3 regions of the Paenibacillus bovis genome follow, and region 3 is predicted to be linked to each of the others. Evidence: riboswitches for the same ligand, from Rfam matches in the RefSeq annotation. Region 3 holds a riboswitch; each other region holds the start of a gene.
The links. Region 3 has a riboswitch for glycine ahead of AR543_RS02530 (amino acid permease). Riboswitches for the same ligand answer to the same signal wherever they lie in the genome.

Region 1 (5,431 bases), 1.4 Mb from region 3:
CCTGCTCAATCGCATAGCTGACCAGCTTGCTGCCAATACCTTTTCCCTGAAAATCATTATGCACATAAACGCTCAATTCTACAGTTCCATTATAAGCAGGACGCCCGTAAAAGGTCTGCAGACTCGCCCAGCCGGCAATCTGCCCATCCTGCCATAGTGCCCAGAGTGGACGGCGTTCCGGTACATGTTCATCAAACCAGGCCTGACGGCTCTCCACCGTAACCGGCTCTGTATCAGCCGTTGCCAGACGTGCTGGAATAGAAGCATTGTAGATTTCCACGATCGGCTGCAGATCCTCCTGCCGGGCAATCTTGATTTCATAGGACACAGCATTGTTCAAGGGTATCACTCCTGCAATTTATTTCTATCTAAGATACCACCTGAATACCGATCCGTCTATTCCCTCCTGCTGGAGCCTTATTTAGCGAATAAATGTATTTTTGACACGTACCGAGCGGTTAAAATACATATTCCAGGCCAGTGTCAGCACTGCGCCCCAGATCATCGAAGCGACCATGCCCGATGTAGGCGGCACTACGAAAAAGGCGATAACGGCAAACGCCAGACTGAGAATCAGATACATTTTGGCCAGCCTTGGGAACGATTTTTTGCGCGTGTACAGCAGTACCATCATCAGTACCAGCAGTACAAACTGGATAATCGCTACAATCAGCTCATACACCGACAGCGCCTGTAGATTATCCCCGTACAGCGATAGCACGGAGCGTACTTCTTCCGGAAGCGCATCTTCATTGGCCGCCAGGAATAATACCGCTATGTAAGTAGGAATCGAGACCAATGCAATAAACAGACTCCAATACATATAGATCTGGAACACGGTCAGCCAGCCGCCGAGACCTACCAGCGGAGGACGCGGACCCGGTGGCTGGGGTGCACCATAGGGCGGACGCTCACGCTCTTGATCATTCGGATTAGGTGGATAATTATTATTCATTTTTTGTACCTTCTTTTCTCTGAAAATTAGCATCAGTCCATGACGCCGCAGCAACATTCCTATTCAGTCTACCACAGGTTCCGGGAGAATCACATTTTAACTCTCCCTCCGATCCGGTGAGGATAGCCTGATTTGCCTTTGCGTTCATCAGGTAGCTATATCGTAAATGTCAGAGTATGCATCAGTTATCGATTCAGCTCGGCCTGTTTACAATCCAACCTGCTTTTCACTCCAAGTCCATAGCCGCTCGGCCTGCTGCTGATCTTTTGCTTTTGCGTGCAGCCGATGCAGCTGCTTGCGGTAATAATAAGCACCCGATTTCCCTTCTACCGATGCATCGTCCGCGAGAAAGATCGCCGTCTCTGCTCCCTGCTCCGGTGTCTGGAAAAAAGGCATATGCGCGACTGAAGCGAGAATTCGTTTACCAAATCCTGTTTCCCGGTCTACACCGATGCTGGTAGCTACTGCACCAGGATGCAGACTGTTAACAGTTACTGAAGTTCCTTCCAGCCGCTGGGCGAGTATACGGGTAAAGTAAATATTGGCCAATTTGGATTGTGCATAGGCTTTGACCACGTTATAGCCGCTGCGAAGATTAGGATCATCCCAATGGATTTTACCCAGTTTGTAGGCACCGGAACTGACGACAACAATACGTCCTGCCTTGGCTTGCTGCAGGCTGTCCAGCAGCAGATGGGTTAGCAGGAAATGCCCCAGATGATTCACCCCGATACTCATCTCAAAACCGTCGGATGTCTCTTTGCGCTTCAGGTTAACCACGCCCGCATTGTTGAGCAGCACATCCAGATAATCATAACGTTTGCCAAACTCCTCCGCAAAATGGCGAATGGTCTCCAGCGATCCCAGATCGCATTTCATAAGAGTAATTTTATCCGATCCGCTCTCCTGACGTGCCTGCTCCAGTGCTTTCTGGCCGCGTTCTTCATTGCGGCAGCCCATAATCACTTCATGTCCACGCCGGGCCAATTCGATCGTTGATGCCAGCCCCATGCCAGAATTGGCGCCTGTAATGAATATCCGCTTTGCGTTCATCGTATTCCTCCTGTCGGGTTTATTCTTTTAAATAAACGCAGGAGCGCTTTTTCACACATATGCAGGAGATCGTACTGAATAGACGGTTAGATCCATCTTTCTGATCTGCAGGATGTTCTGAGTGCTGTATATCTTGTTGCAGAGATAACAATCCATACAGCAAAAAAGCACAGTACAGCAAAAAGATAACCTGCTCAACGAGTGGCAGGCAGCAGACAGGCTTGGCTGTTCCGGGATAGATGTATTACGATCCCGGTTACATAGTGCAAGCTGCTGAACCTCTTTTTGCGTAATGTGCTTGTGCATAATTAGACCTACAATTGAAATGCGAATCTGTCACAGTAACAGATTATGATGATATCCATGTCTGGATCATAGTTTCGGTGCTGTACAGGCTATATGTATGGTTGACCGTTAATCCTGAACCTGTAATTCATCATCTGCAGTCAACTATACAAGGAATGAATCTGATATCAATACCTGTTGACCGCTCGATTAATCCTGTGCGTGTTCAGCGTAAGCTTTGGCATCCATCAGTTTGGATAACGCGCTTTCCAAATCACCGTTTACTTTCAATTCGATCATCCATCCGCGTCCATAAGGATCGGAATTGACCAGCTCGGGCTCCGTTTCCAGATCAGTATTGAACGTAACGACCGTACCTGCCAGTGGACAGAACAGCTCTGATGCCGTTTTGACAGATTCCACTGTTCCTACTTCTTCGTCAGCAGCTACTTCGCGACCTACTTTTGGCAGTTCCACAAATACGATATCTCCCAGTTGATGCTGAGCAAAATCAGTAATGCCAATACGTACCGTGTCTTCATTGATACGTTCTACCCATTCGTGCTCTTCACTGTACAACAATTGGTCTTTGATCTCACTCATTGTCTCATTCCTCCGGTTCATGTCATGATTTGGTTCCTGATGCCACAAGCGTATAGTAAGGAAGATTGCGCTGTCAAGAGTCTTGACATCACTCTATGAATCAAGTATTAATATAATATACATACATTTTTAACACTTTTATTACTCAATGTTCGGAAATACATAACATCATATGTGAGCGGATGAACGTACAGGGAGAGACTGCCACCAGCATCAGGGCAGCGCCGAAGGAGTAAGCCGTTATGGTGAATCTCTCAGGCAAAAGGACCTGTACTGGACGCGGCTCTGGAGAGAATCCGAAGGTTATGAGTAGTTATAATCATAATGCCTGAACGGATCACCAAAGGGGAAACTTATGTCGGTTCTGTGCTGTTACGAGGAGTATAGCATACCGTAATGGATTATGCTGTATGATCATAACGCATCGGGTGAATAAGGTAACTCTCAGGTACCAAGGACAGGGAGGAAAGGAAAATGCGGGCAATGCCTGTTTATTTCCTGACCCTCCCTGTTTTTTTGTTTTTATCAAATAAACCATGAGGTGAATCATTCATGACTACAGAGCTCAAGCGTACACCGCTATACCCGTTATATGCTGCATCCGGTTCTCCACGTTGTATTGATTTTGGCGGCTGGGAACTGCCTGTCCAGTTTAGAGGTATTCAAAAAGAGCATGAAGCCGTTCGCGAACAAGCAGGACTGTTCGATGTTTCCCACATGGGTGAAGTGATGATCAGCGGCAACGGATCACTGGCTTATCTGCAAAATATGCTTACCAATGATGTATCCCGGCTGCAGGATGGACAGGCCCAGTACACATTGATGTGCTATCCGACCGGAGGAGTTGTGGACGACCTGCTGGTCTATCGATTGGAAGAAGAGCATTATATGCTGGTCATTAATGCTTCCAATATTGATAAGGATATAGAGTGGCTACAGGAGCATTTGCCGGAAAGTGTAACGCTGCAAAACATCTCCGAACAGACAGCCCTGATCGCTTTGCAGGGACCGCTGGCTGCCAATATTCTGGCCAAAGCAACCGGCAGTAAAGAGTACAGTGAACTTCCCGGATTTTCTTTCGTAGCGAATGCAGAGCTGTTTGGCGTCAAAGTGATCCTGTCCCGTACCGGTTATACCGGCGAAGACGGTTACGAGATTTATGCTCCTGCCGATCAAGCAGGTGAAATCTGGACCGGACTACTCGCCGCAGGAGAACCCGACGGACTCGTGCCATGCGGACTCGGTGCGCGGGATACACTGCGATTTGAAGCCAAGCTGCCTCTGTATGGACAGGAATTGTCTGCAGATATTACCCCACTGGAAGCGGGTCTTGGTTTCTTTGTAAAGCTGGACAAAGGCGACTTTATCGGACGCGATGTGCTGGTTAAACAAAAAGAACAGGGCACTCCCCGCAAGCTGGTCGGTGTCGAATTAATCGATCGCGGTATTCCGCGCTCCCATTATCCGGTATTTCTTGAAGGCCGCCAGATTGGCGAAGTGACTACCGGTACACAGTCTCCCACTCTCAAGCGTAATCTGGGACTGGCTTTGATCGAGGCTGAACATGCCGTTATAGGTACAGCCATCGAAATAGAGATTCGCGGTAAATTGCTCAAAGCCGAAGTAGTCAAAGCTCCCTTTTACAAAAGAAAGCCGGTAACTGTCTGATCGTTTGCTGTGGCATTCCTATGAGTACGACAAAGGTGGGCTGTATGATCCATTGATCATCTGCTGTCATTATTTTTCCTTATATCCATCTACATCTTTATTTCTATTCATAACATACATCTCATAACATATATCTGGTTGCATAACAGCACGTCGTTTCTACCATTACCCGGCAGCCTGATCTGCCAAAAGGAGTATATATAATGAAAAAGCATCGCTATATTCCGATGACGCCGCAAAATGAAGCGGATATGCTGGCTGTTGTCGGCGCGTCATCCATAGAGGATCTGTTCAAGGATATTCCGGCCGCTGTCCGTTATCAGGGTACGCTGCCTATGTCGGAGATGCTGGACGAATATGCGCTCACCCGTCATATGGGACAACTGGCTGGCCGCAATGCAGATACCGATCGTTATACGAGCTTTCTCGGAGCAGGCATTTATGATCATCATGTCCCATCGGTCATCAATCATGTAATCTCCCGTTCTGAATTCTATACAGCGTATACTCCATATCAACCGGAGATCAGCCAGGGCGAGCTGCAGGCGATTTTTGAATTCCAGTCCTATATCTGTGAACTGACTGGAATGGCTGTAGCCAATGCGAGTATGTATGATGGAGCAACTGCTCTGGCCGAAGCCGCTTCACTGGCAGCTTCCGCAACCCGCCGCACCAAGATTGTCGCTTTCTCCACGATTCATCCGGAAGCGCGCGCTGTTGTACGCAGTTATGCACGCGGTCTGAATCTGGAAGTGGTTGAAGTTGCCTATGGTGACGGAGTAACAGATATCAGCGCACTCGCCGAAGTACTTGACGATCAGACAGCAGCTGTACTGGTACAATCGCCGAACTTCTTTGGTGGTATTG
Region 2 (5,431 bases), 1.6 Mb from region 3:
GCGTCTTGTCAAAAAAGGAGTCAATCAGGACGATACCACTTCCTATCACCTCTTTTACGGAGATGGCGTTGCTTCTCCGGGCAGTGAATTGACCTTTTTTGATCTGCCGGGCATTGGTCCAACGTATCAGGGTGTATCCAGTATTTCTGCTTCTTCCCTGCGTGTAGCTGATACTGCAGCTCTGCAATACTGGTCCGATCGTTTTGACAGCCTTAATGTAACGCACGAAGAAATCAAATCCCGTGCCGGACGCGATACGCTTGCTTTCCAAGATTTTGAAGGTACCCGTCTGATTCTGGTAGCCGACAACAATGAGCAAGGCGTTGCACCCGGTCAGGCATGGGCGGGTTCGGATGTACCGGTAGAACACGGTATTCTCGGTTTGGGACCGGTGACACTGACGGTAGCCAACCCTGATAACACGGTAATGATTTTGACCGAAGTACTCGGCTTTCGCCATGTCGGTTCCTATCCATCTCTGGCTGGTGAGCAGCATGCCGATATTCAGGTATATGCTACCGGTGAAGGCGGTGCAGGTGCCGAAATTCATATCGAGACACGTCCGGAGCTGCCATTTGCCCGTCTTGGCCGCGGGGGTGTCCATCACGTCGCTTTCCGTGTACCGAATGAAGAACAATACAATGCCTGGTCGGAGAAATTATCCAAACTGGGTATTCCCAACTCCGGTAAAGTTGACCGTCACTATTTCCGCGCGCTCTACTTCCGTGAGCCAAACGGCATTCTGTTCGAGCTCTCGACCGATACACCGGGGTTCGATATTGATGAGTCTATGGATTCGCTCGGCGAAACACTGTCTCTGCCTCCATTCCTGGAGCCGCATCGTACAGAGATCGAAGCCAAGCTTCGTCCGCTGGTTCTTGAAGATTAATCCAATAACAAAAATAACCGCCGTCATCCCTGTTGATGACGGCGGTTTTTGGTATTGTAATGATGAGATACAGTGGCTAATCCTCAGAGCATCTTTTTACACGCTTATGAAAAGTGAATCCATATTGAAGATGCACTCTATGGATCTTTTCTCTTTTTTGGCTGGTTGTAGAATAATAACCAGTATACTCAAAAGCCTCCGCACAAAGCAGAGGCTTCAGGTACTGCAGCAGGCAGTCTTTATATTGAAATAAGACAGGAGATCATCCTGTTGATTCCGATCTTAATTGCCGTTATTCTGTCTACGACGGCGCAGTTCTTCTGTAATTTTGCGACCGGTAGGGGTCTGGGCCAGGCCGCCGCGGGCTGTCTCACGATGCTCACTCGGCATAGAGCGTCCTACCTGCAGCATAACATCTACTACTTCATCCGAAGGAATCGCACTGCGTACGCCAGCCAGTGCCATATCGGCAGCAGCCAGTGCATTGACTGCGCCCAGTCCATTACGGACGATACATGGAATCTCTACTAATCCAGCTACCGGATCACAGATGAGCCCCAGCGTATTTTTGAGAGCAAGACCTACTGCATGCATCGCTTGCTCGGGACTACCGTCTCGCAGCTCGACGACTGCACCTGCAGCCATACCGATTGCAGATCCTACCTCGGCCTGACAGCCGCCCTCTGCGCCAGAGATCGACGAGTTATTGGCGATAACATAACCGATCGCTCCAGCAGCAAATAATCCCATGACCATCTGCTCGTCGCTCCAGCCAAACCGCTCCTGTGTACTTACGAATACACCGGGAATAATGCCGCAGGAACCTGCTGTCGGCGTCGCGATAATGCGTCCCATCGAGGCATTTACTTCGGATACAGCAAGAGCATAGGACATCGCACGCGTCGCATCGCTGCCGGATGCAGTCTCTCCGTTATTCAGATAATTGTATACCCGGCGTGCATCGCCGCCGGTCAATCCGCTGCGGGAAACCGTATCCTCTGTAATCCCTTTGTGTACAGCTTCTTTCATAATATGATAATAGTCCGTCATTTGCTGAATGACTTCTTCGCGGGATACGCCGGTTTCCTTGACCTGCTCTTCGACCATCAGTTCTGCTATCGTTACGGAACGTTCCTCACACAGTCTGATAATATCTTTTAACGAACGGAATTGCATTCCGATTCACAACCTTCCATTAATCCAGATTAATAACTACTGCCCGAGTCACATGAGGCAGCTGCTCGATTCGATCCAGCACTTCCTGAACCGGGGCACTATCAAGTTCGATGACTGTCATTGCTTCACCGCTGCGTGATTTGCGATCCACGTCCATAAAGCCGATATTCAGCTCCGACTCGCTCAGGGTACGCGTAATATCCGCCAATACTCCTTTGCTATCCTGATGCTCTACCGCCAGCGTCGGGTACTGCCCGGACCCTCTGAGATCGAACCCGTTCATTTCATGAATTTCGATATTTCCGCCTCCGATAGAAGCGCCTGCCAGCTCGGCGGTACGCTCTCCCTGCTGCAGACGAATACGTACAAAGTTCGGATGCGGATAATTACCGCTTCCTTTATCAAATTGAATCGTCATTCCGAGATGGTCGGCTTCTTCCGCTGCATCCGGCAGGCGGGGATCATCGGGACTGTAGTCCAGCAATCCGCCTACCAGTGCCAGATCGGTACCGTGTCCCCAGTACGTTTCGGCAAATGAACCGTACAGAATAATATCCGCATGTTCCGGGCAAACGCCCAGCAGTTGCCTTGCCGCACGCCCCAGACGTGCTGCTCCTGCCGTATGTGAACTGGATGGACCCACCATGGATGGGCCGATAATGTTGAATACATTTTTAAAACGCATTCTGATTCCTCTTTCCCGCATATGCGCCTGTGGATTATTGTCTTGAACAAGTTATATTCCGGCAGAGTCGTGCTATAGATGCTCTCCGCCGTGTGTATCCGCTGATAATACATTTTCCATATCCGGTACCAACTGACAACAAAAAAGACAGAGCAGGGCCTGCAAGGGCCTGTTGCTCTGTCCTCGTTACCTGAGAGTTTGGACGGGCATACCGGTATCTTCGATACTGGCATTGTGCCTATCATACCCCTTGGGTGGCTTGCGCTCTCTCCAGAGTTGCGTCCGGCAGCGGTTCATGGTACCTGAGAGATTGACCGGGGGCTGGCATTCCCGCCGGCTTGCTCCTTCGGTGGCGGATCGCATACATCCGCAGACTCTCCCGCTATCTTCATTCGCAGTCTATTTCCATGGGGAAATCCCCGCTTTGGTTCTGCTCATTATCCTTGTCACCCCTAGCTTAATTCAGCCGGCATAACACTGTCAATTCCTCTTGGCAAAGTTACTCCGTACTTACGGTTCAGGAGCTCATTTTCTGCCTGAGCCAACCTTTTTTATAGAAAATAAGTTAATGGTGTATACTTTGGCAGCATCAGGATAAACGTGGAACCATGACCCGGATTGGAGACGACCTGCAGCTGACCCTGATGATCTTGCACGATCAGATTAGCGATGTATAATCCCAGTCCGGTTCCGCTAATTTTGCGGGAAGCCGCCGAATGGGAACGGAAAAATTTGCGAAATACATGCGGCTGATCCTGCTCCGGAATACCAATCCCATAATCTTCGATCGCAATAATGACCGAGTCGGCTTCCTGTCTGATATTAATATCGACCGCCATGCTATCTGGTGAATATTTGAGCGCATTGCTGATCAGATTATGGATCACCTGAATCATACGGTGCTGATCGCCCCAAATATACATTTCCTCGTTCCCGGCATGTATACGGATGCGATGCCGCGAATGAATATCCCACTGACAGCATACCGTCTGCACGAGCTCGCGTACCGCCAGACAGCTCATATGGTATTCAATATGCCTTGCTTCGATACGCTGACTGTCCAGGAAATCATCCAGCAGTCTGGATAAACGGTTGCCCTCCTGCTGAATCGTATTCATGAACTCCTGCCGCTTGGCAGCCGGCATATCTTCATACAGGCTCAGCATCTCGATATAACCCATAATCGCCGACAGCGGCGTTCTCAGCTCATGCGAGACGACGGCAATCAGTTCATCCTGCATCTGTCGCACCCTTTTTTCTTCGGTGCAATCACGGAAGACGAGAAGAAACCCGTGCTGGATTCCGGCGACCGGATCAATAACTGGCGTCACGTAGAGTGACAGGATCCGCTTGTTGCTCAGCAGAATCAGTTCTCCCTGTTCCCAATGCTCGCCGCTGTTCATATAATGTTCCAGTCTTTCATTCAGGGAAAAGGTATTGTCTGTCAGCTGATCAATATGGATCAGCAGCTCTGTAATGGGTTGTCCGGTATAATCAGCCAGCTCGAACCAGGTCTGCATCGTCGGATTCATAAAGGAAATCAGCTGCTGGGAATCGCACATGACTACGCCCTCTTCCACGGACTGCAGCAGATTGCCTGTAATACTTTTCTGTTTCTCGGCAGCGCCCTGTTCTTCCAGCAGACGATCACTCAGCAGCTGGAGCTGTCGCTCCTGCTCACTTCGCTGCTGCTTCAGATGTTCTTCTTCTGTCAGATCATGAACGAAAAAGGTATGAAAAGAAGTACCTTCCGCCAGTATGTTGCTGCGCGTCAGCTCCACCGGGAATGTTGTATTGTCCAGACGGATCGCTTGCACGGCTATACAGCCTTCTCCATTATCTCCAGCTTCCAGCAGGATAATATCCGCTAATGGACGGCCGATAACTTCATCCTGCCTGCAGCGGAACATCTGCTCGGCAGCCGGATTGAATTCGGTAATCCGCAGCTGGCTATCTGTTGAAATAATACCGTCGATCGCCATTTGCAAAATAGCACTTTTTTGCGCTTCACTTTCTGCCAGATCAAATGTACGCTCCACTACCCGTATTTCCAACAGCTCTTTATCCTTTTTGATCTGCAAATACTGGTGTTCCATTGTGCTGACAACCGATTTAAAATTACGAATCAGCTTGCGTACTTCCAGAATATTGGTCTCCGGCCAATGAAGCGGACGATTTTCTTTGATCTTGGACGGAATATTATTGGAAGCCTGAGCCAGCTGCAGCAGCGGACGGCTCAATTTGCGGCTGATAGGCTTTGCCAAAAGAAGCGCCATAATAACGACAAGCAATATTTTTATAATGCTGCTTAGATAAAATGCATAATATGGGTTTAAATAAAAGTTAAGCGGCATAGTTAAGACAAGACGATATTGTTGCAACAATGGTACACTCATTACCAGATAAGACTCCTGCCAGCGTTCCAGCTTGTAGAGGGGTCTGTCGGGAAACTGCTGATAAATACGGCCATGGACAGGCTGATGCTCAACCAGCATTGTCTGATATCCTGTATTATCGGCAAAACGTGCTGCTAATGATGCTTGCATGGTGGTATAGAGTGTTTTTCCGGAATCGTCAAGCAGCAGCGAATCAATAGCAAAATCCTTTTTGTAATCGATCATCAATAGCTGAATCCGGTCAGGCCGTACGAGCAGATTCTGCTGAATCTCCTGAATATACAG
Region 3 (5,431 bases):
TACCGATGAAGAACAGTAACAATCTATGGAATCGGATTAGGAGGATATTATGTTAGCAGAACAGCTTAATAAAAAAGGCAACAAAGTTACCCGGCAGCACCTGCCTAAGCTTCCCCTTCATATGATCTGGATGATCAGCTTTGGATTTTTGGGAGTACAGATGGCGTTCTCACTGCAAAGCTCCAATATGGGACGTATTTTTCAGACGATTGGTGCCGACCCTCATAGCCTCGGATTCTTCTTTATCCTGCCGCCGCTGGCAGGTCTGATTGTACAGCCGCTGGTTGGCTATTTCTCGGATCGTACATGGATGCCGAAGCTAGGACGGCGTATTCCGTACCTGTTGATGGGCGCGATTGTCGCCGTTATCGTGATGTGTCTGCTGCCCAACTCGGGCAGCTTCGGCTTTGGTCCGATGGCTGCGCTTACCTTTGGCGCGATTACGATTTTGTTTATGGATGTATCCTCGAACGTAGCCATGCAGCCTTTTAAAATGATGGTTGGCGATATGGTCAACGAGGAGCAAAAGGGATTTGCCTACTCGATCCAAAGCTTTCTGTCCAACAGCGGCGCGGTAATCGCTTGTATTTTCCCGTTTCTGCTAACGATGCTGGGTGTATCGAATAATGCGGCACCGGGTGTCGTTCCGCAATCTGTAGTCATTTCCTTCTATGTGGGGGCGATTGTACTGATCGTCTGCAGTCTGTTCACGGTATTCAAAGTCAAAGAATATACGCCAGCCGAATATGCAGCCTACCACGGAATTACAGACGAGAACAAGCCAAAGGCGGGCATGATGAGCCTGCTGCGCACAGCGCCACGGGTGTTCTGGACGGTGTCTCTGGTACAGCTGTTCTGCTGGATGGGATTCCAGTATCTGTGGACGTATGGTACGGGAGCAGTCGCAGCAAATGTATGGAACACAGCTGATCCTTCCAGTGCTGCATATCAGGCAGCAGGTAACTGGTTCGGCATTCTGTCGGCGGTACAATCGGTGGCAGCTGTACTGTGGTCACTCGTACTCGCCAATATGTCGAACAACAAGCGCAAAACCTGGTATGCACTCAGCTTGGTGCTGGGCGGTATCGGATTTGGCTCGGTCTTCTTCATTCACAGCCAGGGCGCTTTGGTCGTATCCTTCCTGCTGATCGGTATTGCCTGGGCAGCGATGATGACGTTCCCGTTCACCATGCTGACCAATGCACTGTCCGGGGAAAATATGGGTACGTATCTGGGTCTGTTCAACGGCAGTATCTGCCTGCCGCAGATTATCGCTTCCTGCCTGAGCTTCGCTCTGTTCCCGGCACTCGGTTCCTCGATGCCGGTCATGATCCTGATTTCCGGTGTGCTGCTGGTAATTGGTGCCTTTACGGTAGGCACGATCAAAGAAACCTATGCAAGACGAGATCAGACATTGAACTAACATGGTAGGTATAGGCCGTATAAGCCTGAACCTGGCACGAACCTTCTGAAGAAGGAAGAGATTATACATCTCTTCCTTCTTTTTTTAATATTCGCATTATCCTGCCCCATTGCTGCTTTCTTTAATTTACAGATAATTACTTTAATGATAGTATGAACCCATCTGGTACAAAGGAGGGTGGCACTCAATGATTCATTCCATGCGTTTACGCTAAGCAGCCGAAAAAGACGAATCCCTATTGAGGTGGGCTTTTTTTGTGATGCTTGTCGTTACGTATATGGACATTGACTGCGATCCGGACGGCTGTCTGTTGTGTTGTCCCGCTATGTTCCTGTACGTCATGAAGCAGATCCGGCCCCTGTAGGCGTTGATCTGCTTTTTTGCTGCTTTATCTGTACAGAAAAGGAGAGGGTATCATTATGTATGCAGATTGGAAACGAAAATTCGCATTCATTTTTAGCGGGCAGATCTTCTCGATCCTGACATCTTCGATGGTACAATTCGCGATTATCTGGCATCTGACCGAAACGACAGGCTCGGCTTCGGTATTAATGATTGCAGCGCTGGTTGGATTTATGCCGCAGGCACTGCTCGGGCCATTTATAGGGGTATGGCTGGACCGCTGGAACCGCAAGTTCACCATGATTGTAGCGGACAGTGTAATAGCGGTATCCAGTCTTGCACTCGGGGTATATTATTTGGCTGGAGAGCCGAGTCTGTGGGTGGTCTATGTGGTGCTGTTTATCCGCTCGGCGGCTTCGGCTTTTCATGGACCTTCCTTTCAGGCAGCGATTCCGCTGATTGCGCCGGAAGATCAACTGACCCGGGTAGCCGGATGGCATCAGCTGGTATTCTCCGCCTCGAGTGTACTGGGTCCGGCACTGGGTATTGCCGTATACTCGGCTACTTCACTCGGAACACTGCTGCTGCTCGATGTCGCAGGAGCATTGATCGCCAATGTGATGCTGATCATGGTTCGGATCGATCAGCCGAAGCAGGAGATTCAGGAGACTCCTTCCTTTCGGCGCGAATTCGTTCTGGGCTGGAAGACATTGATCTCGGATCAATCGATAGTGACGATTACGATCGCGATGGCTGTATTCAGTGTCGTCTTTATGCCGCTGGCGATGCTGTTTCCGCTAATGACGCTGTCGCACTTTGGCCGTGGCGGATACAGCGCCAGTCTGATTGAAGCCGTATTCGGCATAGGCATGATCCTGGGCAGCATGCTGTTGTCCGTGCTGGCGTCCAAATGGAAGGATTCCACGTATATCAGTCTGAGTCTGGGCATCATCGGAATAACCTGCATGGTGAGCGGCATGATCAGCAGCAGCGCCTTCTGGGGATTCGCGGCTCTGTCTTTTCTGATGGGCGCGGCGGCTCCACTGTTCAATGGACCGTATATGGCGATGATCCAGAAAGCCTATGAACCGGAGATGCTGGGACGGGTTCTTTCGCTGATTACGAGTATCGGGCTGCTATGCTCGCCGATCGGATTGGCTCTGGCTGGTCCGGTAGTGGACCGGTATGGCGTTCAGGTATGGTTTTTCTGGTCCGGTATTATCGTGGCACTGGTAGGACTGGCGATGTTTATACGATTGTATGGCATTCCCCAGCCAGGTGAGGAGAAGCAGGCACTGGATTAAGCAGAAAACAGGCAGGCTTATCGTGCATGTGTAATTTTTTTCACTGATGGATTGCTTACATTGCCGGTAATATGGTAGCATAGCAATACCGTTTTATAACTTCATAATTATTCAAGGGCTATGATTGCTATGGATCACACTATAGCAGGAGCAGCTTCTGGAGAGACTGCGGATTAACCGCGGCGCCGAAGGGTTCACAATCTCAGGCAAAAGGACAGAAGAGTACCGAATATATATTTGTCATGCGGATCGTTGCGATCCATAGGGCAGGTGTATATTTTGATATTCTTGTGCACTCGAGATTGGATGATATCCAGTCTCTTTTTTTATGGATTTTTACGTAAATTACGCAAGGATTGAGGGGGAAATCAGTATGGCACAGAAAGAATTAAAAAGAGAACTTGCCAATCGGCACGTACAGCTGATTGCGATCGGAGGTACGATTGGTACGGGGTTATTCCTCGGATCGGGCAAAGCGATCGAGAAGGCAGGACCTTCGATTATTATCACGTATCTGATCGTCGGCATGGCTATCTTTTTCGTAATGAGGGCACTGGGCGAGCTGCTGCTCTCCAAAGCAGGCTATCAGTCATTCACGGATATCGCCGAAGATTATCTGGGGCCCAAAGCCGCTTTTATCACCGGCTGGACCTACTGGTTCTGCTGGATTATGACCGCAATGGCGGATGTAATCGCGGTAGGCGTATATGTGCAGTATTGGCTCGATATTCCGCAGTGGATGCCGGCAGTCCTGTGCCTGATTATTCTGCTGGGGCTCAATCTGATGACGGTCAAGAATTTTGGGGAACTAGAATTCTGGTTCGCGCTGATCAAGGTAATTACCATTCTGGCACTGATCGGTCTCGGAATAGTGCTGCTGATCATGGGATTCAAGACCGATGCAGGCTCGGTAACGGTCCGCAATCTGTGGGAGCACGGCGGGATCTTCCCGAACGGAGTCACCGGTTTCCTGTTTTCGTTCCAGATGGTCGTCTTCGCCTATGTAGGTGTAGAGCTGGTCGGTGTATCGGCCGCGGAAACGGCTGATCCGCAGAAAAATATTCCGTCGGCGATCAACAAGATTCCGCTGCGCATTCTGTTTTTCTATGTGGGCGCATTGATTGTTCTGCTCTGCATCAATCCATGGACACAGCTGAGTCCGGCGGAAAGTCCTTTTGTACGTACTTTTACCCTCGTCGGTATTCCAGTCGCAGCGGGAATTATCAACTTTGTCGTACTCACCTCGGCGGCATCTGCGTGCAACAGCGGCATGTTCTCGACCAGCCGGATTTTATATAACCTGAGCCGCAAAGGACAAGCTCCCCAAAAGCTGGGTGAGCTCAATCGCAATCATGTACCAGGCAGCTCCTTGTTCGTCTCGACGCTGGTGATCTCCGGTGGCGCGCTGCTGAGCAAGCTGATTCCAGGGCAGGCTTTTGAGATCGTAACGACGATCAGTGCGATTTGCTTTATCTGGGTGTGGGGCGTTATTCTGGTCTGTCATATCCGGTACAAAAGAAAACGCCGCGATCTGCATAATGCGTCCACGTTCAAAGCGCCTCTGACTCCATTTATCAATTATGCGGTACTGGCACTGTTCGCTGCGATCCTGATCATTATGCTAATCGCCGAGGAGACACGCCCGGCGCTGCTGTGTACGCCGCTATGGTTTATTTTGCTGCTGGTGCTGTATTCTCTGCGCACCAGAAAGATCAAGGAAACTACAGATACGAGTAGCGTAACTCACTCCTGATTGTCAAAGAGATACGGGAATCAGCATTGAGCAGGTGAAGCAGGAATAGTATAATGAATCAGATATACACTGACGTTTATAAGGATACTTATTCCTTTTGTATGGATAAAAAAAATAAAGGCTTGGTGAGCGGAGGGAAATACGCGATGAATGACAACACAGTCGATACGACACAGCGTTTGGAGAATCCTGAATCCCAGCCCCGCCGTATACGGGCAGATGCACAGCGCAATATGGATTCTCTGCTGCAGGCAGCGATGAATGTATTTGCTTCTTCGGGAGTGGATGCGCCGGTACGGGAAATTGCGGAGCAGGCAGGAGTGGGCGTCGGGACAGTCTATCGCCATTTCCCGCAGCGTTCGGATCTGATCGAAGCGGTCTTTCGGCAGGAGGTCGATGCCTGCGCCGATGCAGCGACAGAATTGTCTGCACAGTACGGACCGGGAGAAGCGTTGGCACGATGGATGCAGCGGTATGTGGACTTTATTACAGCCAAGCGCGGACTTGCCGCAGCACTTCATTCGGGCGATCCGGCGTATGAGATGCTGCCGGCCTACTTTGATAAGCGACTCAAACCGGCTCTGGCCGATCTGCTGGAGACAGCGGCGG

Region 1: linked by a shared signal. The riboswitch ahead of gcvT (glycine cleavage system aminomethyltransferase GcvT) and the one ahead of AR543_RS02530 (amino acid permease) in region 3 are both predicted to bind glycine.
Region 2: linked by a shared signal. The riboswitch ahead of sdaAB (L-serine ammonia-lyase, iron-sulfur-dependent subunit beta) and the one ahead of AR543_RS02530 (amino acid permease) in region 3 are both predicted to bind glycine.

Annotation. Positions count from the first base shown of each region.
Region 1 is NZ_CP013023.1:4,572,434-4,577,864, forward strand. Features, by position in the region: gene AR543_RS19530 (GNAT family N-acetyltransferase) at 1-340, opposite strand, end outside; gene AR543_RS19535 (DUF2569 family protein) at 422-955, opposite strand; gene AR543_RS19540 (SDR family oxidoreductase) at 1,163-2,008, opposite strand; gene gcvH (glycine cleavage system protein GcvH) at 2,504-2,896, opposite strand; glycine riboswitch at 3,079-3,176, shown strand; gene gcvT (glycine cleavage system aminomethyltransferase GcvT) at 3,449-4,564, shown strand; gene gcvPA (aminomethyl-transferring glycine dehydrogenase subunit GcvPA) at 4,768-5,431, shown strand, end outside.
Region 2 is NZ_CP013023.1:4,368,947-4,374,377, forward strand. Features, by position in the region: gene AR543_RS18560 (ring-cleaving dioxygenase) at 1-889, shown strand, start outside; gene sdaAA (L-serine ammonia-lyase, iron-sulfur-dependent, subunit alpha) at 1,172-2,065, opposite strand; gene sdaAB (L-serine ammonia-lyase, iron-sulfur-dependent subunit beta) at 2,085-2,750, opposite strand; glycine riboswitch at 3,030-3,142, opposite strand; gene AR543_RS18575 (ATP-binding protein) at 3,302-5,431, opposite strand, start outside.
Region 3 is NZ_CP013023.1:587,866-593,296, reverse strand. Features, by position in the region: gene AR543_RS02540 (SLC45 family MFS transporter) at 50-1,423, shown strand; gene AR543_RS02535 (MFS transporter) at 1,843-3,069, shown strand; glycine riboswitch at 3,217-3,297, shown strand; gene AR543_RS02530 (amino acid permease) at 3,443-4,822, shown strand; gene AR543_RS02525 (TetR/AcrR family transcriptional regulator) at 4,969-5,431, shown strand, end outside.